DNA from 2 places in the Paraburkholderia caffeinilytica genome. Region 2 is predicted to be linked to the other one. Evidence: predicted binding sites of a transcription regulator. Region 2 holds the regulator's gene; the other holds the start of a gene.
What was found. The regulator LexA, encoded in region 2, represses DNA repair genes until DNA is damaged. The targets are predictions, from matches to a motif close to ACTGTATNNNNATACAGT.

Region 1: imuA (translesion DNA synthesis-associated protein ImuA) is a predicted target of LexA. The motif match lies at 5,276-5,293, and genes of this name have one in related genera.

The regions. Positions count from the first base shown of each region.
Region 1 covers NZ_CP031468.1:11,898-26,383, reverse strand. Annotated here, with positions in the region: gene DSC91_RS36620 (Arc family DNA-binding protein) at 39-326, shown strand; gene DSC91_RS36615 (fatty acid desaturase) at 398-1,378, opposite strand; gene DSC91_RS36610 (autoinducer binding domain-containing protein) at 1,356-2,075, opposite strand; gene DSC91_RS36605 (hypothetical protein) at 2,090-2,353, opposite strand; gene DSC91_RS36600 (hypothetical protein) at 2,669-3,730, opposite strand; gene mnmH (tRNA 2-selenouridine(34) synthase MnmH) at 3,989-5,017, opposite strand; gene imuA (translesion DNA synthesis-associated protein ImuA) at 5,305-6,021, shown strand; gene DSC91_RS36585 (Y-family DNA polymerase) at 5,942-7,411, shown strand; gene DSC91_RS36580 (error-prone DNA polymerase) at 7,418-10,561, shown strand; gene DSC91_RS36575 (SOS response-associated peptidase family protein) at 10,611-11,570, shown strand; gene DSC91_RS36570 (hypothetical protein) at 12,149-13,543, opposite strand; gene DSC91_RS36565 (Mov34/MPN/PAD-1 family protein) at 13,550-14,038, opposite strand; gene DSC91_RS36560 (DUF7665 family protein) at 14,028-14,486, opposite strand, start outside.
Region 2 covers NZ_CP031467.1:3,888,952-3,906,397, forward strand. Annotated here, with positions in the region: gene DSC91_RS33650 (tetratricopeptide repeat-containing sulfotransferase family protein) at 218-1,810, shown strand; gene cysC (adenylyl-sulfate kinase) at 1,807-2,379, shown strand; gene DSC91_RS33660 (trimeric intracellular cation channel family protein) at 2,487-3,146, shown strand; gene DSC91_RS33665 (DUF3820 family protein) at 3,132-3,344, opposite strand; gene DSC91_RS33670 (NADP(H)-dependent aldo-keto reductase) at 3,482-4,534, shown strand; gene DSC91_RS33675 (MFS transporter) at 4,623-5,906, opposite strand; gene DSC91_RS33680 (M20 family metallopeptidase) at 5,990-7,402, opposite strand; gene DSC91_RS33685 (LysR family transcriptional regulator) at 7,604-8,563, shown strand; gene DSC91_RS33690 (hypothetical protein) at 8,757-9,179, shown strand; gene DSC91_RS33695 (ABC transporter permease) at 10,208-11,035, opposite strand; gene nodI (nodulation factor ABC transporter ATP-binding protein NodI) at 11,101-12,015, opposite strand; gene DSC91_RS33705 (universal stress protein) at 12,292-12,756, shown strand; gene DSC91_RS33710 (DUF2939 domain-containing protein) at 12,923-13,585, opposite strand; gene DSC91_RS33715 (hypothetical protein) at 13,762-14,106, opposite strand; gene lexA (transcriptional repressor LexA) at 14,175-14,825, opposite strand; gene DSC91_RS33725 (sulfate ABC transporter substrate-binding protein) at 15,141-16,190, shown strand; gene cysT (sulfate ABC transporter permease subunit CysT) at 16,394-17,296, shown strand; gene cysW (sulfate ABC transporter permease subunit CysW) at 17,293-17,446, shown strand, end outside.

The DNA.
Region 1 (14,486 bases), on a different replicon from region 2:
CACTATATTCCAGCGCCAACGTAGTGTCAAATGTCACTATGAAAGACAGCTACCGCTCACAATTCCGGCTACCGTGGTCCCTCTACCACCAGTTGAACGAATCCGCCACGAAGAATCAGCGCTCACTCAACGCTGAGCTGGTCGCGCGTTTGGAGTCGACCTATCCCCAGCTCAGTGTCCGCGGCGATACCGATCTCGACGAATTACGCGAAACCGTCACTACGATGTCTCTCGCCGAGCTCATGACCCCAGACGAGATAACAATGTTCGCCGAACGCATGCTCGCTCTTGTCGCACGCAAGCGCACTACCAAGACAACACCGTAGTGACACTTTCCAACAGATGATGTGACGAATTCAAGAGACCCACTTAGCCTTGCGGCCGCCAGTGTTTTATGCTAGTGGCTTGTCTTTGATAGCCTATGGTTCATGGCCGAGAACCAGAGCGGTGGAATTAACGCCAGGCCAAACATGTGCAGATAGCCGCCAGGAAGCGCTCTCCCGGCGTGAACCAGGCGATCATAGGCCTGCGTTTGCTCAAGATGATGGTGGGTGTGAAGCCCGTTATTTACGAATAGGCGATTGGACAACCAGAAATTAACGTCCCACGCAATCTGATTGCCCAGGTCGTCAGGACTACCACACAGGCCATAGTGCTGCAGGTAGCCAACCGCCTCTACGACGAAGACAGAGACTATGCCCTGCCCCGCGTAGAAGACCGCCCCACGCCACCCACCAAACCACGCGAAAAGGCCCACGACGGCTACGCTGACCGGGACGATCTGCAGGAGCCGGCTTCCCCTCCACCTGCGGGCCTGGCTTAGCTCGTAAGCAATAGCGGATCTCAGCGCCGAGAAGAAGGAGCGGCCGACGTGACACCAAACCGACAGGCCAACATGGGCCGTTGAGCCAAATCGCGGATCGCCGACATGCCCGTGGTGGAGTTGATGTACGACCCGGTAGTGAGGGTATCCAGCGACTGCTAGCGCTACGTCGGAGATCAGCCTGGATACACGCCCGCCCCGGTGCATTACCTCGTGAATGTGCGCCATCGCGAAAGCACTCAGCACCCCTGAGGCAATAACGAGCCCGGCAAACTCCAGCGGCCTCGCGGTCATCGCTCTTTCGAGGGCAACAAGCACCGCAGCGCCCCACACGCAAATGTAAGTGAGTGGGACTACAGGACCGCTCGGCGCTCGGCTCGCCCTCTGGTTTGTGACCTCCACGTCCTGCCCGATAACCGCGTCAGCGGCAGGAACCACCACAACCAAGAACAGCAAAAACAGCCAGGGATGCCGGTAAATGAAGAATGCCGTCGCGGTCGCTGGTAATAGCGTCGACAGCCAGAACCCGCCCTTATTGCTGCGCAAAGATGTCATTTTCTTCCGCAAACCGCACCGCCGCGGTAATGTGCGAAACGCCAATCTTTTCGTTGATCCGTTGGAACTGCCTGTAGACAGTCGTCGAAGACACTTTCAGCTCATCGGCGATCGCACCTGCATTGAAGCCAGATCTTACGAATCCAATCAACTGCACGTCCTGTTGTGAAAGGCCACACTTTCTGATCGCATCTTCTCGCACTCCCCGCGATGACCAATCGAGGAGCTCCAACGCCAGGGCCCGGAAAAATGCCCTTCCCTCTCTGAGTTTCGGCTCACCTTCCTCGGGCTTCACGCTCGAGCCAAGGTAGAGAGCTCCAATCCGGCCTTTCTCGCTAGCGTGCGCAGGAATGAGGAACGTGCTGAGAAACCCGTGTTCCGCGGCAACCTCAAGCATCCGCTTTTGCCCAGCAGTCCGGACTGGCAACTCCGAGCCCAACACTGGCGCAGTGTTCGATCGTGCGTAATCGAGACAAGGGTCCGTCAGATACCATCGGTTCGCGTTGTACAGTTGGCACCATTCAGGGCGACAACCGATCAAGAATCGATGGGTGGAGCGACTGGCTGAATGATCGGTCGGATGCAACGAAACGAACACAAACCATTCCGCTCCCTTCGATCGAATTGCGTCGCTAACAAGCGGTATCAACTCCAATTCATCCGCTGCATTTATAACGGCATCAAAGCTCAGTTCCATTACGGTCGATCCATCTAGATTACTTCACCAACCCCATCCGCCCAGACAATGTTTCGCACTTCCGTATAAATTGCCCGCATAACCGAATGATGTGGGTCCGAAAGCGCGAACTTTTCAAACTCGCCTTTTGATGAAATCGGCATAATCTGAACCAGCATAAGTTCGTCACCCTGAATCAGATACCTTTCCGCAATGAAACCGCCTGGCACCTGATAGAGACGAATGCCCACCTGCTCGACATCGGCACTAACGGCTCGTTCATAGACAAGGTTCTTCATAATCCTGGCCTTCGATCTCGGGGCGATGTCCGCAAGCACGACACGTCCGATTCTTGACTTCATGCTCAGATTGAGACGAAATCACATTGTCTGCCACGCATCTTTCGCACTCGAAGATCGATACGAAAAATTCCGCGCGGCAGACTTCGCACTTCATTTGATGGACTTCGTTTTCCTGCAAGACTTCCCATCCATCATCACCGTGATCGGCCCCACAAGAAGGGCACACAATGCTGATACAGTCGCTCATAGTTTCCAATCCAACAAATCATCTTCACTCCGGCGAATCGCCGGGCCACCTCATGCACACGAGTGCTACGCCAGCTTTCTGCTCATCCGCGCTGGATACTTATCGCGCGGTCGACTCGAACGCTGGCTTTGCACGTAATTAACGAACTGTTCGATCTCGGAGTCGGCCATCCCGAGCCATGCGAATCGTATGGTTCCGGGCTCCAACGGGAAAATTAACTCGCGGTCGATGCCGTGATGCTCGAGATACTGAAAGAACACGAACAGGTCGTCGTCCTGCAACTGCTCCAGCCATGTTCGCAGACGCTTCAACTCCTCGTCTCTCAGATCCGCCGGCGATGTGTTTAGAACGCTCAATGCGAAGCGCGTTGGGCAGGGCACTCGCGGGACGTAGTAAAGATCGCAGTGGTCTTGGTGCGATGTGCGGGGATCGACGCCCAGTATAGGAAACGAAAGCCCCTGCTCCTTTGCTTCCTTCGCACGCTGCACCCACGGCCGATCGTCAGGGGATGTTGGCCAGATGCGTTTCAAGTTATCAGCCCGGTACTTCTCGCGGGACTCCCAGATCTCATGCAGCTCGCAGTACTCCCTTGATTGAGAAATCCGGTAAGCCGCATCGACAAGCGGGCTGTCGTGCCAGTGAGCGAGCGGCCTGGTGCGTTCCGCTGCATACATGCGCTGATGGTCATCTTGCAGATTGACGCTCGACTCCTCGAACAGGCGACGAAATAGAACCAGTGATCTGCGGAAATACAGGGATGCGCCATCTGACTGCGCATACAGGCGCTCCGGAAATGTTTGCGCGTTATCCGGTGCAACATGGCCATTGGCCGCGTCTGTAATGCCCGTGACAAGCCAGAAAGCATAGTGCGGGAAAAGACGTGCCAGCGCCTCGATCATGTCTGGCGTGGGTCGTTGTCGACGATGAAACACCTTACGCCAGCGCTGAATGGAAATACGGGTGTATTCCGTCAGCCGCTCCAAGTAACCCCGGCCAGGCTCGGGCCTCGGGAGCAGAGTACCGAACGCCCTGCGAAGTGCGCCCATTGGCCTTTCGTCTTCACTTGGCGCGAGGCGGGCCTGCTCATTCAGGAGCAAGATCATGCGGTCTTCGATCGTCGTGGTCATATTTGAAGCAATCCCAATCAGTCAATCTGTCCCGATTAGATCAATTCATAAGATATGACCATACCCGCCCTCCCTTCCCCTCCACCAATTCAGTTACAAACGGAAACACGAAGAAAGGTACCCATGGCTACAAGGCGGAAATTTCTCTGCGTCCATATGCTTCTTGCATAGACGACATGGCAAATATGCCCTATTCCACCCGTATCGCGGGGGCGATTGGCAATGACACGGTTTTAGTGAGATTGAGATAAGAGTCGTTTAGCCAAAGCGCTGAATGAGCGCAAGCGCCACGGCGCGGAGACTGTTTGGCGACAGTTCCTGCAAGTCAACGACTGGTGCGTCTGCAAGTGCGGGATAACTGCGCCGTGTCGAACGTGCATAGGCGGGATCGTAGTGCGCGACCATGACCCGCTCGAACAACTCGGGTATTTGCCGTGTTCTGGCCATTTCCTGCCACACCTCGAACTCTTTGCCTCCGATAAGGCTCCGCAGAGAGGCGAGTTTCGATACGAAGGCGTCCGGATCTTGCTCGAAATGGTGATAGTCCTCTCGCCACAATATGACTCGCTGGGCCATCGGCGCATTCACGCAGACAGGCTTGCCCTTCATATGCATCGTTTCGAGCAGCGCTTCCGGTAACTGCACGTTGCCAATCTTCTTGCTCTCTGCTTCCACCCACACCGGGCGGCTGGGCGAGAAAGTACTAAGCTTTTGTTGCAGCAGGCTATCAAAGTATTTCTGCGTCGGCTGCGGGGTACCAGGTATCGCACCAATAACCGAGCCCCGGTGAGACGCGAGCGCCTCCAGATTCAAGACCTGCGCACCGACGGCTTCGAGTTGATCGAGCAATCGAGTCTTTCCACAACCAGTCGAGCCTGACAGGACCACATACGAGAACTCCCGCGGTAGCTTTGTCAGTTGCTCGTTGACCCAACGTCGATAGCCCTTCCAGCCACCAGGTAGACGGTCCACCTTATAGCCGATCGTATCGAGAGCATCAAACCAAAGTCGACTGCGCTTTCCGCCGCGAAAGCAATATACAAGCACCCTGCCATGACGTGGGCGGCCCGCAATTACGGTGTCAAGGTGTCGCGAAATGTTTTTCAGCGAATAGGACACGCCGATCAGATATGCCCGCATTTTGTCGGTCCGATGCAAGGTGCCGACCTCGGCGTATTCGTCATTGCTGACCACGGGGAGGTTGATTGCCCCAGGGATGTGATCCACGGCGTATTCGCGTTCGCTGCGCGCGTCGATGATGAGGTCGTAATCTTCGAATCGGTACATGCCCACCTGCCTTGTAATTTTTGGCGTACAACGAATTTTCTCTACGCCATCCAGACAACCGGTCGAGTGCAGGCATGGTACGAACCCCTTACCTCTCTGGCAAGCCCTACCACCCGGCAGGTCTGTCACCGCTGGGGTTCCCTCCCATGTCGCAAAAGATGGTCTCGCGCCCGCTTGGCACGGAACCCCAGCTGTAACCGGCCGCGGCCTCCGGACCACCCCCTTTTACATTTTTTGGAGATAAGCGCTACACTAGATACTGTATATCCATACAGTGTTCTTGCCCCATGAGCGCCCTCCCGCGTCACCCTGAAGAAATCCACCCCGCGCTATGGCGAGCATCTCAACTGGCCGCCGGCTTCGATCGGGTGGTGTCGTGCGGCCACGCCGCGCTGGCCTCCGGATTGCCGGGCGGCGGCTGGCCCGCTGGCGCGCTCACCGAACTGCTCACACCGCAGCCTGGCTGCGGTGAACTGCGTCTGCTGCAGCCCGCACTGGCGACCGTCGGATCCCGCCCCCTGCTCCTGCTGCAGCCGCCGCACCGGCTGCAACCGGCCGGTCTGGCGTGGCTGGACATTCCCTCAGCGCAGGCCTGCGCACTGCATGCTCCGCGCACTGCTGACGCGCTGTGGGCCGCCGAGCAGATCCTGCGTGCCGGCACCTGCGGCGCCCTGCTCTTCTGGCAGGCCGAAGTCCGGCAGGAAGCGCTGCGGCGCCTGCATCTGGCCGCGCAGGCCTCGGACACCCTGCTGTTCCTGTTTCGCCCGCTCGCGGCCGCCCAGGCGACGTCGCCGGCGCCGCTGCGGCTTGCGCTGCGAGCCGCCAGGGGCGGTATTGAAGTGACCTTCGTCAAGCGCCGCGGACCGCAGCGCGACGAACCCGTTTTCGTTCCTCTCGTACCTTCACCTGCCCTGTTGAGCCGATATGCAACTCTGGATCGGCGTACATCTGCCGCACCTCGCCCTCGAGTCGTTTCTCCCGCGCTGGTCGATGCCACGCAATGAGGGCGGGTTTGTCGTGCTGGAGAAGGACCGCGTTGTCGCGCTCGACCGCGCGGCGCACTCGGGCGGGATCGTGCCCGGCATGCGCCGCGGTGGCGTGTTGACGCTCGTCCCCGACGCGGTCATCCGGGAACGTGATCTCACCCGTGAAGCGGAGCTGGTTCGTGGCGTGGCCTTCGCCCTGCTGCAGTTCACCCCGCACGTGGTGCTGGCGGAGGAATCGGTCGTGCTGGTCGACGTCTCGGCGAGCCTGCGGCTCTTCGGCGGTATTCGCCCGCTGCGCCGACTCGCGCGCGAAACGGTGATCGCGTTCGGCGTAACGGCAACGCTTGCTGTTGCACCAACAGGGCAGGCCGCGTGGCTCTTCGCCCGGTCCTCGGGTGGCATTGCCCTCACGTTGCGATCCGTCGACCGCGCACTGCGTCGCGTGCCGTTACCTGCCCTGCCGCCGGCGCGCCACTACGCCGAATGGTTCGACGGCCTGGGATGCGAAACGGTGGACGACGTCCGGCGCCTGCCTCGCGCAGGCCTCAAGAAACGCTGCGGCACGGCGCTGCTGGATGCGCTCGATCGCGCGACGGGCGCGGCACCGGAGGTGTATGAATGGCTCGAGATGCCTCCCGCCTTCAGTGCGCGACTCGAGCTGCCCGACCGGATCGAGCACGCAGAGGCCGTGCTGTTCGCGGCGCGGCGCCTGATCCTGCAGATGACCGGCTGGCTGTCGGCCCGACAGCTTGCGATCGAGCGGTTTGTGCTTGAGCTCGAGCATGAGCGCGGCCGCGCGGCGGTGCCGCCGACGGCAATCGAAGTTGCCCTTGCGGAACCGACGTCGCGCGAGGACCACCTCGTGCGTCTTCTGAAAGAACGGCTGGGCCGCGTTGAACTGGCCGCGCCGGTCATCGCCGTTCGCCTCGATGCAAAGGACGTCCGCGAAGCGGACGCGCCGAGCGAATCGCTGTTCCCGGAACCCGGCGGCTCGCCGCAGGATCACGCGCGCCTGATGGAACTCCTCGTCGCCCGGCTCGGCGCGCAGAACGTGCTCAAGGCGGCTCCGGTTGCCGACCACCGCCCGGAAGTCGCCGCACGCTGGCTTCCCATCGGCGAGACCGCCAGGCCCATGTTGCCACCGCCAGATCTTCCGCGACCCACCTGGCTTCTGGACAACCCGGTACAGCTCATCATGCGCGGCCACCGCCCGTTCTACGGCACGCCGCTGCGCATGGTCTCGCCGGGCGAACGGATCGAGGTCGGCTGGCAGGATGGGCACCCGGTGACGCGAGACTATTTTGTCGCGGAGTCCGACGACGCGCTGCACTACTGGGTCTTCCGGGAGCGCGTAAGCGCCGTCGAGGAACGCGAGCCGCGCTGGTTCCTGCACGGCCTGTTCGGGTGATCGCCCATGGCGCCGACCTACGGCGCACTGCCCGACTATGCGGAACTCCAGTGCGCGTCCAACTTTTCCTTTCTGCACGGCGCATCGCACGCCGAGGATCTCGCTGCACGTGGGGCGCAGCTGGGCTATGCCGCACTGGCCATCACGGATGAATGCTCGCTGGCCGGCGTTGTTCGTGCCCACGTCGAGGCGAAGAAGGCCGGTCTGCCGTTCATCGTCGGGTCACACTTCCATCTGACCAACGCCGACGGCACGCCTGCCCTGTCATTCACCGCGCTGGCGATGACACGCGAAGGCTACGGCAACCTGTCGGAGCTGATCACGCTCGGCCGCATGCGCGCGCACAAGGGCAGCTACCGGATTGCCCCCCTGGATCTCGCGCACCCCGAGAAGCCCTTCGGGCACCTGCGGGCACTGCCGGACTGCGTCGCGATCCTGTCGCCGGACTACCCGGCCGACGAAGAGAGGCTGGATACGCAGGTCGAGTGGTTCGCCCAGACCTTCGGCGATCGCGCGTGGATCGCCCTGACGCTGCATGCCCGGGCAATGGACGACATCCACCGTGGCACCGTCGAACACGTCGCTGCTCGCCACGGCATTCCCGTCGTGGCGACAGGTGCTCCTGTCATGCACGTGCGTTCGCGCAAACCGCTGCAAGACGTGCTCACGGCGATCCGGATTGGCAAACCGGTAGCCGAGTGCGGCTATGATCTCGCGCCCAACGCAGAGCAGCATCTGCGATCGCGCCTGCGACTCGCCAACCTGTACCCGCAGCGGATGCTTGAGGAGACGCTGCGGATCGCGCACCTGTGCACGTTTTCACTCGACGAGCTGCGCTATGAGTATCCGGACGAGCTGGTGCCAGTCGGCCATACGCCGACCAGCTACCTGAGACAGGAGACTTACATCGGCGCACATCGCCGCTGGCCAGCGGGCATCCCACATCAGGTACAGCAGCAGATCGAACACGAGCTCTCGCTGATCGGGGATCTGCGCTACGAGCCGTACTTTCTGACGGTCTACGACATTGTCCGGTTCGCGCGCAGCGAAGGGATCCTGTGTCAGGGGCGCGGCTCGGCGGCCAACTCGGCCGTGTGCTTTGCTCTTGGCGTGACCGAGGTGGATCCTGCGCGCTCGTCGATGCTGTTCGAGCGGTTCATCTCGAAAGAGCGAGGTGAGCCGCCCGACATCGACGTCGATTTCGAGCATCAGCGCCGTGAAGAAGTCGTGCAGTACATCTACCGCAAGTACGGGCGCGATCGGGCAGCACTGACGGCCGCCGTGACGACGTACCGCCCACGTAGCGCACTGCGCGAATCGGGCAAGGCGCTCGGCGTGGATCCGGCGATCGTCGATCGCGTCGCGAAGGCTTACCAGTGGTTCGACTCCAGCCGCGATCTGCTCAACCGCTTCGCCGAGGCCGGTCTCGACCCTGAAGCACCGCTGATCGTGCAGTGGGCGAATTTCGCGGCGCTGCTGCTGGGCTTTCCGCGACATCTGTCGCAGCACAGTGGTGGCTTCGTGATCAGCCGCGGCAAGCTGTCGAGGCTGGTGCCGATCGAGAACGCTGCGATGGCCGACCGCTCGATCATCCAGTGGGACAAGGACGACATCGAGGCGCTCGGTCTGCTGAAAATCGACGTGCTCGCACTTGGCATGCTGTCGGCCATCCGCCGCGCGCTCGACGTCATTTCGGAAAAGCGCGGCGAGCCATTCGAACTGCAGGACATTCCTGCCGAAGATTCCGAGACCTACAAGATGATCTGTCGCGCCGATACCGTTGGCGTATTCCAGATCGAGTCGCGCGCGCAGATGAGCATGCTGCCCCGCCTGCAGCCGCGCTGCTTTTACGATCTCGTGATCGAGGTGGCGATCGTACGTCCGGGCCCGGTACAGGGCGGCATGGTGCATCCCTACCTGCGTCGGCGGCAGGGCGTGGAGCCCGTCACCTATCCGAGCCCACAGATGGAGCAGGCGCTTTCGCGCACGCTCGGCGTGCCGATCTTTCAGGAGCAGGTGATGCAGGTCGCGATGCTCGCGGCAGGATTCACTGCCGGCGAGGCTGACCAGTTGCGTCGCGCGATGGCCGCATGGCGCCGCAAGGGCGGACTCGAAGCCTACTACGACCGCATCGTGAACGGGATGCTCGAGCGCGGTTACGACCGCGAGTTCGCCGAGGCCATCTTTGCGCAGATCCAGGGCTTCGGCGAATATGGCTTTCCGGAGAGTCACGCGGCGAGCTTCGCGCTGCTTGTCTACGCGAGTGCATGGCTGAAGTGTCATGAGCCGGTCGCGTTCCTCGTCGCCATGCTCAACAGCCAGCCGATGGGATTCTATTCACCCTCACAGCTCGTGCAGGATGCAAGGCGCCACGGCGTGAAGGTGCTGCCCGTCGACGTGACGCTCAGCAACTGGGACTCGGCAGTCGAGGGCAGATCGACTCGCGCGCCGGTGCGCCTCGGCATGTCGCTGGTTCGCGGCCTGAAGGAAGAAGCCGCCGCGCGCATCGAGCTCGCGCGGGCCGTGCGGCCCTTTGCCGATGTCTCCGATCTGGCACGACGCGCGCAACTCGATCGCAAGGACCTGCAGGCGCTCGCTATGGCCGACGCGTTACGCTCGCTCGCCGGCGACCGGCGCGCAGCTCTGTGGCATGCGGTGGCTGCGGTACCGGACCGGGATCTGCTGCGCGGCGCGACTGATGACGACGCGACGCCGGTCCTCGCGCCGATGACGGAAGGCCAGCAGATCGCCAGCGATTACCGGACCCTCGGTCTGACACTCGGCCGGCACCCGCTGGAACTGCTGCGCCCTCGCCTGCTTGCCCAGCGCCTGCTGTCGGCGTCGACGCTGGCCGGATTCCGGAACGGGCAGCTCGCTCGTGCCTGCGGCATCGTGACGGTCCGGCAGCGGCCGGGCACGGCCAAGGGTGTGATGTTCGTCACGCTTGAGGATGAGACCGGACAGGTCAACGTCATCATCTGGCCGTCCCTGCTGGAAAAGCAGCGACGCGAAGCGCTCGGCTCGTCACTGCTTGCCGTGTACGGTGTCTGGCAGCGTGAGGGTGAAGTGCGCCACCTCGTCGCGCACCGGCTGGTCGACGTTTCCCCGCTGCTCGGCTCGCTCGTCACGTCGACACGAAACTTCCATTAGGAACCGGCGTACCATATTCGCGCACCTTCCTTCAAAAAGGAGAGCCACCATGTGCTATTCAGCCCAGATCCAGGCGGACTACCGCAAGTACGTCAGGATGTTTGGCGCGCACATGAGCATCCGGGAGTTCGCACAGCTGTACTGGGAACGCGCCGAGGGCAGCAACATCAAGATTCCGAAGGCGATGGACGCCGCGTTCTCGGTTCCCCAGACCGACGAGGAACGGCGGATCAAGGAAGCGATTGACCAGTTCACCCGCGACCAGGTCCCAAAGCTGGAGCAGGAACTGTTCAAACAGCGCGCGCGACTCGCCGACGCGGAACGCACCCTGCAGAGCAAGACGACGAAGGCGGCCACCGAAAGCAAACGGATCGCAACCAACAAGATCGAGTCGGCGCTGCACGGGCTCGACGATCTCCGTCGCACCGAACTGAAAGACCGCGATTCGCGAATTTTCCCCGGCAACTATGCTCCGGTCATGATCATGGAAAACGGCAAGCGTGTCATCAAGCCCATGCGATATCACTGTCGCCCGGCTGGCAAGCCTGCGTTCTACGACAAGAAATATCCCGGACTTTACAATGCCAGGTTTGACAACCTGGAAGGCTTCTGGAAGGGACTCTTTGGGTATTCGCACGGTCTTATCGTCGCGAACGCGTTCTATGAAAACGTGAAACGACATCGTCTGGAAGGGCGCGAACTCGCCGAAGGCGAGCTAGAGGAAAACGTGGTCCTGGAGTTCAAGCCGCAACCCGCTCGGGACATGCTAATCGCCTGCCTGTGGTCGCACTGGCAAAGCCCTGGCGAGCCTGATGTGCTCTCCTTCGCGGCCATCACTGATGAGCCGCCCCCTGAAGTTGCCGCCGCCGGCCACGATCGCTGCATCATTCCCATCAAGCCGGAGCATATCGACGCGTGGCTCAATCCCGATCCACGCAATCTCGCGGCACAGTACGCGATTCTCGACGATCGCCATCGTCCTTACTACGAACATCGGATGGCGGCCTGAGCGGACCGGACCGGCGACGACATCGGAGCGCATTACTTGCTGCCGGCCTGGCGTTACCGCCTGTCCACGAAGAAGGACATGTTGGCGAAATAAATTTGCGTAACTAACAGATAACAGGTTCAACCCACCTACTCAAACATGGGTGAACTGATGGCGACATCAAATCGTGTGTTCTGCGTCAACTGTCTGGCGCATTTCGTTGCCGAGAGCGGTGAGGATATGTGCCGAGGCCTCGGCTATTTGATGTTCCTGAGAAATCCCAAACTGAAGCGACCGGGAATAGTCACTGTAACGTTGCCCGCTAAGCAAGTCAGGTACACAAGATGTCACGGCGAGTGGTATGAGCCCAAAGAGCAGGTTTAGAGCAGTTCATCGCTCGGGCAGTGATCAGTGGAAAGTCCGTTCTTGAGATCGCGGCGCGTATCCCTCCCCAGCATCCGCATCCGGGGAAGGCCTTGCTAGATGGCGCAGTCGACGATGGCTCACCAACCTTCAAAGTTGCGTGTTAGATGGCCCACTGCCCGATTCACCGACGACCCGCTGCGCCGCCATAGTTTGATAGGCAGACCCTACAAAAGTTACTTGGCGGCTTGCGTTGCCAAGCCCCGCATCGGCGTCGCCACCTCGCTCGCCAGCCGCCCGTCCAAAGGACTGTTGCCGAGCGCGCAGAGCCGAAGCTTCAGGTCGCTGAATGTCGGGCCACCGTTGACGTTCTTGAGCATTTCGGCCAGCACGATGCACGCTGCCATAGCTCCGACGAAAGGCACCGCGACCGATTTGCCCGCGAGCAGTAAGCGGCCGCACTCGTCGGCACCAAGGGTCTGATATGCCGCGTTGCTATCGGCCTGTTGTCTCTTACGTGCCTCGCGCAGAGCGACCTCCGACGCGGACTCCAGGGGCCACACTTCCGAGGCGATCCGTGGATTCGGCCAAGTATGAAAAGCGATGGTGTCAAAATTAAATGCCTCACCGCCCAATCCGCTATCGAAAATCGCCTGGAAACCAGCATTTGCGAGCCACTGCCGCGGCTGATTATCGTCAAAACCGCACAGAGCAATTATTGGTTCACGATCGGTGCGCCTGAATTGCATGTCGACGCGACGCTCCAGCAGCCTGGTCACGAACCCGCGTCCTTCAAGCCATTCCGCAACCACGCGCGTCTTGAGCCGTTGCACCGCCGCAGCCGTCAACAAGGCGCCCGTCTCGACGTTCACCTTCTCTACCTCATCGTCATCGCAGAGCAGAACCATCACCCTTTCGGGCGACGCGTACGGCAATGCTGCAAAGCCCCACAAATAGGCTTGCCCCAGATGCCCGAGTCCAAAGAGGCCCAGAGAGAGCGGCAATTCAGCGAGCTGCATGCCAACCGCGTCCGGGTGTTCAAACGGCAGGTCCGGCCGCCAGAGCGACATCGCAACAACCCGCCGCGTGGCCGTGATGTTGATGCCTGCAAAATCGGCGAACAACTCCCCCACTGCAATGGCGGCGACCGCAATGCCGGCAAGCGGACAGTAGGTACGCTCCGCCATCCGAGGCACCTCGTTCGCGGGCCCGACCGAAATACGCCAGCCGTCATAGGTCAGCCTGAGCGAGCCTTCTTCGGCGACCGCGTTACCGAGCAGAAGATGACGGCCGCGCGGCGCAGCTCTGTTCCGAGCGACCAGGCTGCCGCCAAGCTCGATGATCGCGTCACCTAGCGTTCCCGAGCGGACCACCGGAACCAGGCACGGAGCCAGCCACATGTCTGCCGACGCGTGCACCACAGTTGCGCCGGCGAAACACTTGACGCCTAAGTTCACCGCAGTGAGCAGAGCCAGCTGCAAGCCATATGACGCTTTGACGTCATCGCCGACGAGCACCTCTAGGCCTCGCTGCGCTCGTCGGCGACGGGACTCCTCCAGATCAGTGGCGTCTTGGTCCATGAATAGCTTGTCGATACGCGACAGCAGGTCACTAGAGATCGGTTGGTTCATCGGGCGTCACCATGTGCAGAGCTTGATCGGGGCGTCAGGATGGTCGTGGGGAAATGACTTCCAGCGTCCATATCCCTGAAAAACGTGAATTCCTACACCTGCCATTGACCACTTCGATGCGTATCCATAGCGAGGCAGGATGAGCGCAACGTGCCCCGCCACGGGCAGCATGGGGTGGTCCTGGTCGATGCTGCTCTGGCGAACGTCAGCCGTCGGATGGGTATGTACGTCGGCTAGAACTTGCAGCTCCTTCTTCTCGCAAAGATCCCAGAGCTCCGAAAAACCTTTCGCATGGAACATAACAATGCCTTTCGACAGTGCGGTGGGGTCGAGATCGTCGTAGCAGACAAAAGCCTCAACTCGACCATCGGGCACCGTCGTTTTGCCGAGCAGGAAAGCGCCGCTCTCCTGCCGGCGCTTTCCCCGCTTGTGCAGCTCCGCGACCAGCCGGCGCCAGGTCAGCAGGGGGATCCGGATGGTACGTTCAGCAGCCAAGATAATCCTCGCAATTCAGCCAACGGTGCACCAGGGTAAGGAAATCCGTCAGCGTATGCTGGGGCGTCCATACATACTGCGGATTCTGTGTTGGCCACTCGTGGTGATTGAGCCTCGCCTGCCTGTCGTAGGGGTGATAGAACCCCTTCCCAGGAGCCGACCAGCCGGAGACCTTGAATACACTTTCAACAGGTGAGTTTGGGCGGCCTTTCGGCCATCGGTCGATTGCCAGGAAGTCGTTGCCAACTTCATCCCAGAAGGCCCCAGTCGGCGACTGGCTGCCGTAGCCGTCGACGTCCCAGCGGACCGTCAGGCGTTCAGGCCCTCCCGGGCGTGGTGCGGCCTGAACCGACGTGTAGACGAAGGGCCAGTCCGCCTCCGACACCTTCCGAATGAGCGACCACTGCCCTTTGGCAACGCCAATCTGAAATTCTGCGCGTTGCAAGTC
Region 2 (17,446 bases):
GCCCGTTGCGCGCACCTTTCGAACTATGACGGATTCATCGCGCTGTAACAGTTGGTTAAATTATTGCAACGTAACTGTAGGGCGCGCCTGATACTTTTTCCGTCAGACAATTTTCCTTTGAATCCAGACCCATGCTGGCGCTGACGCTGGACGAAGAAGAACGCACCCCACATTGCCGCGGCCGCCAGATGCGAAGCCGGCAAGAACCCGGCCGTCAATGAAGCACGATCCACAGCCTGCGACCGCATCGGAATGGCGCGCCGAAGGCGACGCCTGCGCCGCTCGCGGCGAACACGAAGCCGCACTCCGCTGTTTCGAGGCGGCGCGTTTGCTGGATCCCGCTGACGCCATTGTCCGCGAGCGTCTCGCCGCGACGCTTGCCGCGCTGAATCGTTTCCCCGAAGCCGTCGTCCGCTATCACGAAGCGATTGGACTCGATCCGCGCAACACCGATTTGCGTCACGGCCTCGGCTGGTCGCTCGAACAGATGCACCGGCTCGAGCAGGCGATAGACGCCTATCGCGAAGCCGTCCGGCTGAATCCGAAAGCCGACGGCTCGTACAACAACATGGGCAATTGCCTGCAGGCGCTCGGTCGTTTCGACGAATCGCACGAAGCCTATCGCCGCGCGATCGAGGCTGCCCCGCAGGTGCCGATCTATTACCGCAACTTCGTGCAGTCCAAACGCCTTACCGCCGACGATCCGATGTTCGTCGCGCTGGAGCAGCTCGTCGGCGATGCCGCCTCGCTCACGCCCGCCAATCAGGCAGAGATTCACTTCGCGTATGGTCAGGCGCTGTCCGACGCGGGCCGCAACGATGCGTCGTTCGATCACTTCCTGAAGGGCAACGCACTGTACCGCGCCGGCGTGCGTTATGACGAAGCCGCATCGCTCGGTCTGTTCGGACATTTGCCGGAGCTTCTGACTTCAGAGGTGCTGGCGGCGAGGCGCGGTCAGGGCGATGCGTCGGACGCACCGATCTTTATCGTCGGCATGCCGCGCTCCGGTTCGACGCTGATCGAACAGATTCTCGCGAGCCATCCGCAGGTTTTCGGCGCAGGGGAACGCACGGAGTTCGGCGAGGCGCTGGTGAACTGCATCGGCCGCGATCCCGACGACCCCTTGCGTATCGATATCGAAGCCTTGCAGGGCGTCGGCCCCGCGCAATTGCGCACGCTCGGCGCCGATTATTTGCGCCGCATGCACGCGTCGCTACCGGAAATGCAAACCGCAACGCCGGGCTACTCGCGTTTCACCGACAAATATCCGTTCAATTTCATCAACGTCGGGCTGATTCATCTGGCCTTGCCGAATGCGCGTTTCATTCATAGCCGCCGTTCGCCGTTGCAAAGTTGCCTGTCGATTTTTTCTCGAATTTTCCATGACGTGCCGTTCAGCTACGATCTTGGCGAACTGGGCCGCTACTATCGTGCGTACGACACGTTGATGGCTCATTGGCAACGCGTGTTACCCGAGGGCACGATGATCGAAGTCAAATACGAAGAACTGGTTGAAGATTTCGAGGGCAATGTCCGGCGCTTGCTCGCGCATTGCGGACTCGACTGGGACGAGCGCTGTCTGGCGTTTCACCAGACCACGCGGCAGGTGAATACGGCAAGCGCGGCACAGGTGCGCCGTCCGCTCTACAAGACGTCGCTGCGGCGCTGGCAACCGGGGCAGGCATTGCTGCAACCCTTGTTCGACGGTTTGGGACCGGAATTGGCGCCAGTGGGTAGCGTCGGCGCGCCCGAGCGCGAGCCGCTTGCGGATGCGGGAACGGATGACAACGCAACGGAGCGGAAATCGTGAGTGCAACGCGTGGTGCCGTCATATGGATGACCGGTTTGTCCGGCGCCGGCAAATCGACCGTGGCCGAGGCGTTGCATCAGCGTCTGAAAGAAGCGGGGCATGCCTCGATCGTGCTCGACGGCGACGTGCTGCGGCGCGGCCTGACCGCCGGCCTCGGCTTTACGCCTGAAGACCGCGCCGAAAATCTGCGGCGCATCGCGCACGTCGCGGCGTTATTCATGCAACAGGGCTTCATCGCGATTGCCGCGGTGATCTCGCCGGAGCATGAGCATCGGCGCATGGCTCGCGAAATCGTGGGCGAGGGTTTCGTCGAAGTGTTCGTGAATGCGCCGCTGACGGTGTGCGAGGCGCGCGACGTCAAAGGCCTCTACGCGCGTGCCCGGCGCGGCGAGATACCCGATTTCACCGGTGTTTCCGGGCCGTTCGATGTGCCGCTCGATCCCGATGTCATGATCGAAACCGATCGGGCGTCGATTGGAGAGGCGGTAGGCTGCCTGCTTATGCATCTGAGCGCCATGGGTTGCCTGCCGAGGGAAAGCGGGCTCAGCAGGCCTCGTCTCGCGAAATAATCGGCACGAGGCGTGAGCCTGAATCCGATCGCGCAAATTTTCCACCCGGCGCGGCGCATTTCGCTATACCTTTTCGCCTGGTCGTGGACAGAAGGGGTGATGCGTCGATGCCGACATTGTCGATACGAAAAATCAGGCCGAACGTCGAAACGCTCGTTCTGGCGGCCGATCTGACCGGCACGGTTGTTTTCGCGGTCGAGGGCGCGCTCAGCGCGATGCGCGGCGGTCTCGATCTGCTGGGTGTGATGGTGATCTCGTTTGTCGCGGCGCTCGGCGGCGGCGTGATCCGCGATCTGTTGATCGGCGATTCACCGCCTAACGCGATCCGCGACTGGCGTTATCCGGCGTTGACGTTCGTTACCGGTTTGCTCACGTTTGTTTTCCACTCGGCAGCGCAGCAGTTTCCTGTCGCGCTGATTACGGTGCTCGATGCTGCCGGTCTCGCGCTGTTTGCTGTCGCGGGCGTGGAAAAAGCGCTGCTGTTCGGGATCCGTCCGTTTATCGCGATGCTGATGGGCACCATCACCGGCGTGGGTGGCGGCGTGATCCGCGATGTGCTGATGGCGCGCGTGCCGCTGGTGCTGCATGCCGACATCTATGCGACCGCGGCTTTCGCGGGCGCATTCAGCGTGGTGGTGGCGCGACGCGCCGGTTTGCCGCCGGGTGTCGCGGCCCTCGCGGGCGGCGCGGTGTGCTTCATCTTGCGCGTGCTCGCCGTCACCTATGGCTGGCATCTGCCCAAGGTATCGCTTTCAGCGCTTGCGTAAAGGCTCGATCAGCGACGACAAGCCGTTGTGATCGATCTCATGCATCAAAGCCAGCAGACGGCCTATTTCGCCCGGCGGAAAGCCCTGGCTCGCAAACCAGTTCAGATAGTGGCCGGGCAGGTCCGCGATCAGCCGGCCTTTGTATTTTCCGTAAGGCATCACACGCGTAACCAGCAGTTCGAGGTGTTCGGGATTCATCGCAGATGGGTCGACGGAAAGTTTATTGAGCGCGGCGGTGCGAGCGCCTGCTGACGCGGCATTCTAGCTGCGCTGCAGGCATTGCGCCGGCATGGTAACGTCAGCGCTTTCCCTTTACACACAACAGGACAGGTTCGATGGAATACCGCAGACTCGGCGACTCGGATGTGAAGGTTAGCCTGATCGGTCTCGGCACCATGACGTGGGGCGAGCAGAATACCGAGCAGGAAGCGCACGCACAGATCGATTACGCGCTCGACCACGGCGTCAATCTGATCGACGCCGCGGAAATGTACCCGGTGCCGCCGCGTCCCGAGACGCAGGGATCGACCGAGCGCTATATCGGCACGTGGATCGCGCAGCACCGCGGCGCGCGCGAGAAGATCGTGCTGGCCACCAAGATCGCCGGCCCGGCGCGCCAACCGCACAATCCGCGTCATATTCGTGGCGAGGGCAACCAGTTCGACCGCAAGAACCTGACCGAAGCGCTCAACGACAGCCTGAAGCGTTTGCAAACGGACTACGTCGACCTGTATCAGTTGCACTGGCCGGATCGCAGCACGATGACGTTCGGCCGCCCCGCCTATCCGTGGGTCGACGACGCGTACACGGTGCCGATCGAAGAAACGCTGTCGGTGCTCGCCGAATTCGTCAAGGCAGGCAAGATTCGCCATATCGGCGTGTCGAACGAAACACCCTGGGGCGTCGCGCAGTTTCTGCGCGCGGCCGAAAAGCTCGGCTTGCCGCGCATCGTCAGCATCCAGAATCCGTATAGCCTGTTGAACCGCACATACGAAGCGGGTTTGTCCGAGTACGCGCATCGCGACAACATCGGCCTGCTTGCGTATTCGCCGCTGGCCTTCGGCTGGTTGTCGGGCAAGTATGAGGGCGGCGCGCGTCCGGCGGGCGCCCGTATCACGCTGTTCGAGCGCTTTCAACGCTACAGCAAGCCGCAAGCGATTCTGGCAACCACGCGCTATGTGGAGCTGGCGAAGCGTCACGGTTTGTCGCCCGCGCAGTTCGCACTGGCTTTCGTCAACAGCCGGCCGTTTTTGACGAGCAATCTGATTGGCGCCACGTCGCTCGATCAACTGAAGGAAAACATCGCCAGCGCCGAGGTGAAACTCTCGCCGGAGGTCCTCGCGGAGATCGACAGGCTGCATGAATTGCAGCCGAATCCGGCGCCTTGATGCTGTTGAGGTGTGGGTTGGGTTGAGGTGTGAGTTGATGCGTTTTACCAGCCTCAGCCTCAGCCTCAGCCCAAGCCCAAGCCCCGCTTCAGCGAATCTTCAGCGTCGAGCGCACCGCATTGAGCGCCAGTAAGCTCACCACCGCGCAGAACATCAGATAGAAACCGGGCGCGAGTTTATTGTCGCTCGCATCGATCAGCCAGGTGATCACGAAGGGCGCAAAGCCGCCGAATATCGTCACGCCGATGTTGTAGCTGACCGCGAGACCGGTCGCGCGTGTCTGCGTCGGAAAAATCTCCGACATCAGCGCGGGCAGCGCGCCGAAGTATGTCGCCTTCAATACGCCGATCCAGATCAGCGCCAGCAGCATCGTGGCGAACGAGGGATGCGCATTCATAAACACGAAGGCCGGATAGACCGTCAGCAGCATCAACGCCGCGGCGATTGCCATGATGCGGATGCGTCCCAGGCTATCGGACAGGTGGCCGGCGAACGGCGTCAGCACCGTCAGCACGATTCCCGTTGCGAGCGTCGCCGAGAAGCCGGTCGACGCGGGCAGGTGAAGTTGCTTGATCGCGTAGGTCGGCATGTACAGGATCATGTAGTTGGCCGCGGTCGAAATGACCAGCGAACCGACCGCGAGCAGCATGCGGACTTTCTGCGTGCCGAACAGATCGCGCAATGGCGTGCGGGTTTTCGGCTCCGTGTCGAACTCCGCGCCTTCGTCCACGTAACGGCGAATATAGAAGCCGACCGGGCCGATCGCGAGGCCGAACAGAAACGGAATACGCCAGCCCCACGATTCGAGTTGCGCCGCCGTGAGCTGGCTCGTCAGCAACGCGCCGAAACCGGAGGCGAGCAGCGTCGAGAGGCCCTGGCTGGCGAACTGCCAGCTGCCCATGAAGCCGCGCCGCTCGGGGGCATGCTCGACCAGAAACGCGGTCGACGCACCGAACTCGCCGCCCGCCGAAAATCCCTGAACGAGCCGCGACAGCATGATGCCGGCCGGGGCCCACAAACCGATCGCCGCATACGGCGGCATCACCGCGATCGTCAGCGTGCCGATCATCATCAAACCGATCGACAGCAACAGCGACACCTTGCGTCCCGCACGATCCGCGAGCGAGCCGAGCACGAGTCCGCCGAGCGGCCGGATCATGTACGAAATGCCGAAGGTGCCGAGCGTGAGCATCAACGAAATCGCTTCGGTGCGCGCCGGGAAAAACAGCTTCGCGATCGTCACCGCGAAAAACCCATAGACGATGAGGTCGAACCACTCGAGCGCATTGCCGATAGATGCCGCGAGAATGATGCGATGGACCTTCGCGGCGGACGGCCGCGCGGCGCTGGCTTGCAAGGTGGATGTGCTCATCGTGGCGTGTCTCGTGACGGATGCGGCTAACAGTGAACTGCGGGCGTGATGGAAGCGTGCGGCCGGCGTACTGCCTTGATCGCTCAGGCCGCGGCTTCCGTGGTCGTTGCGCTTGCGTGCGGGGCGTTCTCGCCGAGATCCCAGAAGAGCCCCGCCATGATCTGCAGGCCCTCGCGGACCACCGGTCCGAGCAGATGCTCATTCGGCGCGTGCTGCGAGCAGGCCGGATACGAATGCGGCACCCAGATGGTCGGCAGGCCGAGCGTGTCGGCGAACACCTCGTTGGGCAGCGTGCCGCCGAGATTCGGCAGCACGGCCGTCTTCTTGCCGGTGGTCTGTTCGAGCGAGGCGATGGCCCAGGTGACCCACGGATCGTCGGGATTCAGACGTGTCGCCGGCGCGCCGCGCTCGACGCCGATCTCGACCAGCGAAAAGCCATGTGCGTCCAGATGGGCGCGCAGGTGCCGTTCGAGGTTTTCCCAGTCGGTGCCGACCACGAAGCGCAACTGGCAATGCGCGAACGCCGACGCCGGAATCGCATTGACCGGGTTCTCGGGATTGCCTGCCTTGAAGGCCAGCACTTCGAAGCTGTTCCAGCCGAACACACGTTCCGGCGCCGTGAGACCGGGCTCGCCCCAGTTATCGTCGACGGCCGGATCGCCCGGGCCGCCGCCGACCGTGATATCCGCCAGGGCACGACGCACCGCCTCGGGAATCGGCGGCGGACGCAAGCCGTCGACAGCGATCACGCCGCGTGCATCGACCAGACTGGCGAGCGCATTCGCCAGCACGATGGCCGGGTTGCGCAGCAGACCGCCCCAATTGCCCGAGTGGTGTGCGCCATCGCGCAGGTTCAACGAGAGCTTGAAGTTCACCGAGCCGCGCGAGCCGAGAAACACCGTGGGGCGGCGCGCGGCGAGACGCGGACCATCGGAGGCGATCAGCACGTCCGCGGCCAGTTCCTGTCTGTGTGTGCGGCAGATCGTGTCGAGCCCTGGCGAGCCGGTTTCCTCGCCCATCTCGATCAGCAGTTTCGCGTTGAAGCCGAGCTTGCCGCCGCGCGCGGCCAGCACGCTCGCGAGCGCGGCGAGGTTGATGGTGTGCTGGCCCTTGTTGTCGGCGGTGCCGCGGCCATACCAGCGTTCGCCTTCGACGGTCACGGCCCACGGCGTCAGCGGCGCGCGCCATTGACTGTCGTAGCCGCGCACGACGTCGCCGTGGCCGTAGATCAGCACGGTGGGCAACCGGTCGTCTTCGTGACGATGGGCGATCAGGAATGACCCGAATCCTTGCGCCGGGTTATCGACGATGCGCGTGCTGAAGCCGAGTCCTTCGACTTCGGGCGCGATTTCGTCGGTCAGATACGACAGCAGCGTGGCGGCGCGGTCGCTTTCCTGGCTCTCGGTGCGAAATCCGACGCGCCGGTTGAGGTTCTCAAGGAAGGCGCCTGATTCGAAATGCTGCGTGGCGTGTTCGATGGCCTGATTGCGGCTCATGTTTGTCTCCGATGCGGGGTGCGGGGATGGCGCCGCCGCGCCGCCGTGCGTAGCACGTCCGGCTTGCTGCCATCATTTCGAAACGATTCTAGGAGGCCGTTATTTTTGTCACAATGATCGTCTTTCGAAGCTTGCGTTGCCGGAAAGGCAAAGCTCGGCACCCCGGCGCACGGCTGCATCCGCTTGCATAAGGCATCGCTCATGGCACTTTCATTACACGGCATTGCATTGCGCTACTTTGTCGAAGTGGCGCGCACCGGCTCGATCAGCGACGCGTCCGCGCGGCTGCATGTGGCCGTGTCGGCGATCAGCCGGCAGATCGCGCGGCTCGAAAGCGATCTCGGCGTTGCCCTGTTCGAGCGGCGGCCGCGCGGCATGTCGCTCTCCGAGGCCGGCGGGCGTCTGCTCGTCTACGCGCAGCGCAGCCTGCTCGAGGCGGAGCACGTGATGAAGGAGATCGGCGGCCTCGAAGCATTGCACGGCAGCATGATCAAGCTCGCCAGTTCGGAGGGATTCGCCGCGGACTTCCTGCCCAGCGCGATGGCGGCGTTCCGCCGCCACTATCCGGGGATCGACTTCACGCTGTCCGTGATGGCGCCGGGCGAGGCCACTCGCCGGGTGCGCGACGGCGACGCCGATCTCGCGCTGACGTTCAGTCTCGCGTCGGAGAAGGGCGTCAAGGTCGAACACACGGAGCGGGCACCGGTGCTGGCGCTGCTGCGCGCCGATCATCCGCTGGCCTCGCGCGCGAAGGTGTCGCTCGCCGATTTGCAGCGCTATCCGCTGGTGCTGCCGGAGGCGGGCACGACGATCCGGCAGTTGATCGACATCACCTGTGCGCTCGAAGGCGTGCTGCTCGAGCCCGATCTCACCTGCAACAACAGTGCCGCGATGTACCGCTACGCGCAGAAGTCCGGGGCGATCATGTTCACGGGTCTGCTATCGGTGCGCGACCGTTACGCCGACGACGGCTTTGTCGCGATGCCGCTGACGCATCCGCAGATGCGCCAGCGCAGCATTCAGGTGCAGACGATGGCCGGACGGCAGTTGCCGCCGTCGGTGAAGGCGTTCCGCGACCATCTGATCGCAGAAATCGGCGGTGCGAAGCCTGCGGATGCTGCGACGCGGAAGCCGGCACGAAAGCGAGGCGAGGCGCGTTGAAAGGCAAATCTCCCTGCCGGACGCCGAATCACGACCTAAACTGTGGGGACGGAGCGGGCCGGTCGGCTTCTACTGCGCGGCTGGCGGTGCTGCGGCCTATACCAGTGGTAGGATTCAGCCCGAAAAATGGAGCGCGGTGCGCAATGCATGCGGCGTGCCGTCCACAACAGAGCGATAGGACTCAGGACATCGAATGGCGCAACAAAAAACAAACCCAAAACTTGAGCAGGCGCTGACGCGCGGGGATCTTGCAATTCGTCAGGCCAACTCGGCCCGGGCGACGGCGTTGCTGCGCGCGCTGGGCAAGATGATCGTCGAGGCGTCGGCGACGATCGGCGTGGAGGCATTCACGCTGATTCCGGACGGCGACAAGATTTACGATCCGACCGACGGACTATGGCCGCAGGAATTGCAGGTTTCGCTCGACGGCCCTGTCGAGGAAGCGGATCCGGACGAGGTTCGCACGGTCCGGTTGATTGCCGATGATCCGGGCACGGTGTTCAGGGTTGAATGGCAGCGGGCCGACGGGAAGATCGGGCGTCAGGATGGGGGGCCGTTTGCAACGGTGGCTTTTATTTCCGATGTGGAGATTCCCTGGACGGATGATGAGGATTGAGGTTTTTTTTGTCTTTGCGGCGCGTTCTTGTCGGTGTGCTTACGGTGTTGCCTTTCCTTGAGTTGCTAGTGGTCTGTTAGCGTTCGCCCCTGTGCGGGGCAGGCACCTACTTTCTTTGCCGCCGCAAAGAAAGTAGGCAAAGAAAGCGGCTCACACCGCTCATGCTAAGTGGGCGCCGTAGCTTGCAACGGGTAGTGGTGCATCTGGAATCCGTGCCCGCGCCCCTGCGTGCGCTTGTGACAAAGGGCTCATCAGCCCCCACTCCGCACTGCGTGCGTCGCGGACGGGTCTGCATGGGAAACCAGTGGCTTCGTTTGAGTGCGGTGGGAACCATCGGCTTCGCCTCGGCGAGGCGCCTCCGCATTCACCTAGCCCCCACTTCTAATGATCTGTCGGTGTGCTGCAATCACCGTCCCAACCCCGGTCACAATCACCGCCGCAATCAAAGTCGCGACTACAACCACAACTACCGTTCCACTCACAATCGCGGTGACGGTGGCAGTGACGATTGCGATTGCAGTGGCGAAGGCGAAGGCGAAGCAATGATGAGTCACGGCCCGGTGGTAAGACGCGAGCGTCAAACGTAGCCGGTGATTTTATGAAGTGCTCTTCGGCGCGCGCAGCGCCGCCGGAAGAATGACGCCCGTGTCACTAGGCTATGCAGGTGCACGAACACAGATTCCAGATGCACCACTACCCGTTGCAAACCACGGTGCCCGCTTAGCATGATCGGTGTGAGCCGCTTTCTTTGCCTACTTTCTTTGCGGCGGCAAAGAAAGTAGGTGCCTGCCCCGCACAGGGGCGAACGCTAATAGACCACTAACAATTCAAGGAAAGGCACCAAACCAAGAAGCACTAACAATTCAAGGAAGCGCACCAAACCAAGAAACACAGCCAAAAACCACAAAACAGGCAAGCAACTCAAGGAAAGACCACTGCCGCAGGCAAACAGCCAGAAAGCGCCGCAACGGCAAAAAAACCTCCACCCGCTTCGCGAAAAAACCCAGCCCGCAGGGCCCCAAAAAACCTTATTTCATCATCCTGCGCCGAAACAAAACCGCCGAAACAACAAACCCACCCACCGCATAAACCGCCAGCACGGCAACATGCAAAACAGCACCATCGACAGGCCGCGCAAGCATAGCCGGCCGAATCAGATCGACCGCATGCGCCAAAGGCAAAAACTCAGTCACGATCCGCGCCGCGGCAGGCAACTGTGAAACCGGAAAGAACACCCCGGACAGCAGCAACATCGGCGTCAACACCAACGTCTGGTAAAACATAAAGAAGTCATACGACGGGGCGAGCGCCGTCACCACCATCGCGACACTCGCGAACGCGAGCCCCGTTAGCACGATCACCGGCAACGCCAGCAGCATCGACGGGAAACTCGCGTAGCCCAGCGCGCCCGCGACCAGCATGATCGCCGCGCCTGAAAGCATCGACTTGCTGCCCGCCCAGATCACCTCGCCAAGCACGATATCGCCGAGCGTCAGCGGCGTATGCATGATCGCCTCCCACGTGCGCTGAACGTGCATGCGCGAAAAGCCCGAATACATCGACTCGAAACTCGCCGACATCATCACGCTCGATGCCACCGTGCCCGCAGCGAGAAACGCGATATACGACACGCCGTCGACGTGCCCGACCATCAGCCCAAGCCCGAAACCCAGGCCGAACAGATAGATCATCGGATCGGCAAGATTGCCGAACATCGAAGCGATCGCGAGCTTTCGCCACACCAGATAGTTGCGGCGCCACACCGCAATCCAGTTCACGGCGTTGGCAGGGAAAGCGGCGAAGGTTTCCTGCTTCGGCGGTGCCTCGCCGTGGGGTTCGTAAGTGCGTGCGTCCATTGCGTGTCTGTTGCCGTGTCGTTATAGCGGTAGAAGGTTGTGAGCAGAGCGGCTGTCGATTCGCGTCAATCCTGCATCTCGCGCCCGGTCAGACGCAGGAACACGTCTTCCAGATTCGCCGGGCGATGCAGATAGCGCAGATCGGCGCGTTGCTTGAGCCGGGCATGCACGGGCTGTGCGTCGTTCACATAGCAGAAGAGCGTCTCGCCGCTGATCTCGGTACGCTCGACAAGCGGCGCCAATTCATCGCGCAACGCGACCGGATCGGGCCCGAAGATTTCGATCACGTCGCAACCGATCTCGGATGAGATCAATGCACGCGGTGCGCCTTCGGCGATCTTGCGTCCTTCCTCGATCACGCAGAGGCGGTGACACAGCCGTTCGGCTTCTTCCATGAAGTGCGTGGTGAGCAGGATTGTCTTGCCGCGTGCAAGTAGCGAGCGCAACCGCTCCCAGATCAGGTGGCGCGCTTGCGGATCGAGGCCGGTGGTCGGCTCGTCCATGATCAGCACGTCGGGGTCGTTGACGAGCGCGCGAGCCAGCGTCAGGCGTCGCTTCATGCCGCCCGACAGTTCGCTCACACGCGCATCCGCCTTGCTCTCGAGGCGCGCGAATTCGAGCAGCGACGGCACCATTGCGCGGCATTGAGCGGCGCTCAGGCCGAAGTAGCGGCCGAACACCAGCAGGTTTTCGCGGACGGTGAAATCGGGATCGAGATTGTCGAATTGCGGCACGACGCCGACACGCGCCCGTGCCACGCGCGCGCGGCCGGGAATCGGCTCGCCGCACAGGCGGATCGCGCCGGCATCCGGTGCGGCGATGCCGAGCAGCATGCGCAACGTCGTGGTCTTGCCGGCGCCGTTCGGGCCGAGCAGGCCGAAACACTCGCCAGCGTTTACATGAAACGACAGTCCGTCGACGACCGTTTTCTCGCCGTAGCTCTTTTTAACCTGGTGGAATTCAATGGCGGCTTCAGACATGAATCGATCGAGGCTCCGGGAAAAGACGTAAATGGCCGGTAAGGCCGCTCATTCTATGGCATTGGCAGCGAGGTGTTGATCGCCGCCGACCATGCCGGCCGGCGTTTCTTGCGTTGCGGCAAAGGTCCGGGGGCGACCCCAATCCGGCCGAAACCCGCCACGAATCCAGCACGCACCGGTTTAGGGCGCACTTAGCGTTTTCCATCCCTTGCAACCTGAATTGCGGCGCACCATGATTCATTCAGACCGCGTTCCTCGCGGAATGGGAGAAAAATCATGGCGAGCTACCAAAAAATCCTGCTGTGCTACGACGGCTCGCGCGAAGGCCGCAAAGCGTTACGTTGCGGCGCCGACCTGGCGTTGGACCTGAAGGCGGAAACACACTTGTTGTCCGTGGTTGACATGCGCTCGAGCATCGCGCAAAGCGCAGGCCTGCTGACCGATGTGGCCTGCGGCAGTTTCGAGAAAACAGCCCGCGACATCCTGCAGGAAGGGGTGGACTGGCTCACCGAACGCGGCGTGACCGCACAAGGGCATTTTGCGTTTGGCCATCCGATCGACGAGATCGCCAATCTCGCCAGCGAATTGCATGTCGACCTCGTGGTGGTCGGCCACCGTTGCCGCACCGGTCTGTCACGATGGTGGATGGGCGCGGGGAATACACAACTGCTCGACCGGGTCTCGTGCAGCATTCTGGTGGCGTGCTCCTCTGCGCAGGAGCAGCAAGCGGCGGCGGCTTGACGCACGGCGAGAGGAGGGCGCGGGCTGGGCTGAATAAGCCGAACTGAATCGGCTGAACTGAATCAGCTGAATGTGGCACGCGACCGAACGGTCGCGCGTTCACGGCGATCGTTCGGCCAAACTATGATTCGCACCTACGCCCCCGTCGATTGCGCCTGCCGGGCGATCACTTGTTCAAATCGACCGCGGCCAGTTTCCACGTGAACAAACCTTCGCGCCGCAAGATCGCCGAGTAGCGCGCGTCGCCAGCGCCATGCTGGTAGTTGACGACGAACTCGTTGAGGCCGCGGTAGCCCGCCGTGGTTTGCGGCGGCTGCGGTGGCGCGGCGCTGTTCCCCTTGTTAGCTGCGCCGTTGGCAGTATTGCCGGGAACAGGGGGTGTCGGTTCTTGTGCAGGCGCCGTTGTGGCCGGCGGATTGCCGGCGCCCGCTGGAACAGGTGGTCGTTCTCCCGGGTTGCCGCGCGGCGGCATGCCGTTCAGCAATGCCGCGACGCCGTCGGGTGTCGCATAAGCGTCGACCAGGGGGCCGATCAACGCCACACCGATCATCGCGCCAATCGCCGCGAACGGATTGCCGGTGCCCTGGGTGTCGAGCCGGCGTGTCAACAGGCCGGTGACCTGCTGCTTCAGGCTCTCGCGCAATGCGGGAAAGTCGACGTATTCATTGACGGTTTGCGCATCGCGCGCATCCGCCGCGCGTTTGAGGTTATTCAGCGCCATGTAAGGCGACGCGTAACCGAACCCCAACGCGACGATCACCGCAATCACAATCAAGGTGACGATCAGTGGCCGGGTGGCGTTGCGCCTCGTACGTGTTGAAACTGCCATCGAGTGGGGCTCTCCATCAGAGGGGATCTAACGTGGACCGCTGTCACGCGAAAACGATCCCACGCGATGCGATATTCGAGAAGGCGCGAGCGAGTGAAACACGACTGAAACACTTTACGCCCGGCGTCGCACAGCCGCACAGCCGCAGTGGAATGCCGCGCACGGGCGAGGACAGTTTATGACTCGAACACCGCGCCGTGCACGTTGGCTTCATCTGCGATGCAACGGTCGATCATGCGGCACACGGCGTCTACCGTGCCCACCATGATCAGCCGCGACGGACCGTGATATACGCGCACCGGCGCGCGACGCGCGGGTTCAGCCGTATTCAGCCCGGAATTCAACGATACGCGAGCAAAAGCCGGCAGCGAGGACGGCAGGCTCGATACGCCGGCGGGCGCGTCGAACAGTGACGGAGTAACGGCGGAGGACGCCTCGATCAGTGAGCAAGGCACCAGCTTGCGCAGATGACGCAGACGACCGAACTGGCGAAAAGGCAGCAGGCGGGCAAGGCGTTCCATGAGTCTCTCCAGGCGATTCAACGTTGGGGCAGCTTTGGGTTGGCTGGCGAGCCAGAAGCGAGCAGGGGTTAGAACTCGCCAGGGCGGATCAGCCCGACGGCGATACCCTCGAGCGCAAATTCCGCGCTGCCGGTTTCAACGAAGATGTTCTCGTAATCGGGGTTCTCGGCGATCAGCTCGATACCGTTCGGCCGCCGCTTCAAGCGCTTGACCGTCACGTCGTCGCCGAGGCGCGCGATGATGATCTGGCCGTCTTTGGCCTCGCTTCTCTTCTGCACCGCGAGCAGGTCGCCGTCGAAGATGCCCGCGTCGCGCATGGACAGCCCGCGTACCTTCAGCAGGTAGTCCGGCTTGCTCGAGAACAGCGCCGGGTCGCACGCGTAGTGCTGCGAGATATGTTCCTGCGCGAGGATCGGGCTACCCGCGGCAACCCGGCCGATCAGCGGCAACGACAGTTGCATGATGCTGGCGTGCGGCAGCGTGAACTGGTACGGCGAATCTTCCGCCCCGCCCAGCAGGCGAATGCCGCGCGATGCGCCGGCCGCGAGTTCGATCACGCCCTTGCGAGCCAGCGCCCGCAAATGCTCTTCTGCCGAGTTGGCCGAGCTGAACCCCAGTTCGGCGGCGATCTCCGCGCGGGTAGGCGGAAAGCCGGTGCGTTCGATGGCCCGGCGGATCAGATCGAAAACCTGCTGCTGTCGTGCGGTGAGTTTGGTCATAGCGCCACTGTATGTATGAACAGGTGACTGTATTTTTATACAGTATTCCGCGCAATTCAAGCTTTACTTTAAGTTCGTGACTTTGGGTGGCGCTCCAGCGTCGTCCAAGGACGCCATAACACCCGTTTTCGTGCCGCAACGCCTTATCCGGCCGTCATTACCACTTTTGCGTATTAAAAAATGAAGAAACATTATTTTTAATGATGAAAGCTCTTCGATAGACTGCCCTTCGAGTTGGCGCTCATGTGCACGTGACCGCGACGCAAGACAACACCACACGCTGTTTCAGCGGACCACAACGCGGAGAAAGTTGGCATGAATCACCAAGGCACGGGGCTGGCTGGCAGGACCAGAAAACTTATCGCGGCGCTCGCATTCGGCGCAGCCGGCACGATCGCCGCGGTTGGCGTCACGGCGCAGGCACATGCAGCCGACGCCACGTTGCTGAACGTGTCGTACGACCCGACACGCGAGCTTTACCAGGACGTCAACCAGGCATTCGGCAAGGAATGGAAGGCGAAAACGGGCGAGACGATCACCTTCAAGCAGTCGCACGGCGGCTCGGGTGCGCAAGCACGCTCGGTGCTGGACGGTTTGCAGGCGGACGTGGTGACGCTGGCTCTTGCCTACGACATCGACGCGCTGGCTAACAAGGGTCTGCTCGACAAGGGCTGGCAAAAGCGTTTGCCGGACAACGCCTCGCCGTACACGTCGACGATCGTGTTTCTGGTGCGCAAGGGCAACCCGAAGCACATCAAGGATTGGGACGATCTGATCAAGCCGGGTGTGTCGATCGTCACGCCGAATCCGAAGACCTCGGGCGGCGCGCGCTGGAACTACCTGGCCGCTTGGGCCTATGCGGAACATCAGCCGGGCGGCAACGACCAGAAGGCCAAGGAATTTGTCGGCAAGCTTTATAAGAATGCCGGCGTGCTGGATTCGGGCGCACGTGGCGCGACCACCAGCTTCGTGCAACGCGGTATCGGCGATGTGCTGATTGCGTGGGAAAACGAAGCGTTCCTCTCGCTGAAGGAATTCGGACCGGAAAAATTTGAAATCGTCGTGCCGTCGGTGAGCATTCTGGCCGAGCCGCCGGTTGCTGTGGTGGACAAGGTGGTCGACAAGCACGGCACGCGCAAGCTGGCCGAAGCCTATCTGAACTTCCTGTACAGCGAGGAAGGCCAGGAAATCGCCGCGAAGAATTTCTATCGGCCGCGTTCGAACAAGGTGCCGACCGAGCTGATTTCGAAGTTTCCGAAGCTGAAGCTGTACACGGTAGACGATTCGTTCGGCGGCTGGGCGAACGCGCAGAAGACGCACTTTGCCGACGGCGGCGTGTTCGATTCGATCTACTCGCCACAGTAACGGGCACTCAGTCGAACGAGATGCGCGCCTGGACGCCGCGGTCGGCACCGCAGTTGAAGGTCGCGGTTGAACGCTGCAGTTGAGCGCAGCCGATGACCGCATTAGTCGCACCTCGCCAGAAAGCGCGCCGTCCGGCGCGCTTTCTGGTCAGCCAGGCAGCCGAAAAAAGAGCCGCCGGCCTCAACCCTGAAAGAGTACTGAGCATGACGACGTTCACCTTCCGCAAACCGAGCGCGTTGCCCGGTTTTGGCCTGACACTCGGCATCACGGTGGCTTATCTGAGCCTCGTGGTGCTGATTCCGCTCGCGGCGACCTTCCTCAAGACCGCGACGCTCGACTGGGCCCAGTTCGTGCGCGCCGTGAGCTCGCCGCGCGTGCTCGCGTCGTATCGCCTGACGTTTTTCTCGGCCCTCGGCGGCGCGCTGATCAACGCGGTGTTCGGCTTTCTGGTCGCGTGGGTGCTGGTGCGCTACACCTTCCCGTTCAAGCGTATCGTCGACGCGGTGGTCGATCTGCCGTTCGCTTTGCCGACCTCCGTGGCCGGCATTTCGCTCGCGGCGGTGTATGCGGGCAATGGCTGGATCGGCCAGTTTCTCGAACCGCTCGGCATCAAGGTTGCCTTCACGCCGGCCGGTGTGCTGATCGCGCTGACCTTTATCGGTTTGCCGTTCGTCGTGAGGACCGTGCAGCCGGTGCTCGAGGAGTTCGAGCGCGAACAGGAAGAGGCGGCTGCGTGCCTCGGCGCGTCCCGTTGGCTGACGTTCCGGCGCGTGGTGTTGCCCGCGGTGTTCCCGGCTTTGCTCACGGGTTTCGCGCTGGCGTTCGCACGGGCGCTCGGCGAGTACGGCTCGGTGATCTTCATCGCCGGTAACGTGCCGATGAAATCGGAGATCACGTCGCTGCTGATCATCACCAAGCTCGAACAGTACGATTACGCCGGCGCCACGGCGCTGGCGGTCGTGATGCTGGTGGTGTCGTTCCTGATGCTGTTGTTCATCAATACGCTGCAGTGGTATCTGCAGCGCCGCACGAGCCGTGGCGGCGCAGGCCCGGCGCCTGCCGCCGCGAGTGCGGCGGCAATCGGCGTGGGCGGAGGTGTGCAATGAGCCGCCGCTCCCTGAATGGTACGGATGCCGCGGTTGTCGCCGTGGCGCCGCGCGCGCCGCTCAATGTCGCGCGCCGGCCCGATCCGGTTACCGAGCCGCCCGTCGTGCGCTGGATTCTGACCGGCATCGCGTTGCTGTTTCTCGCGCTGT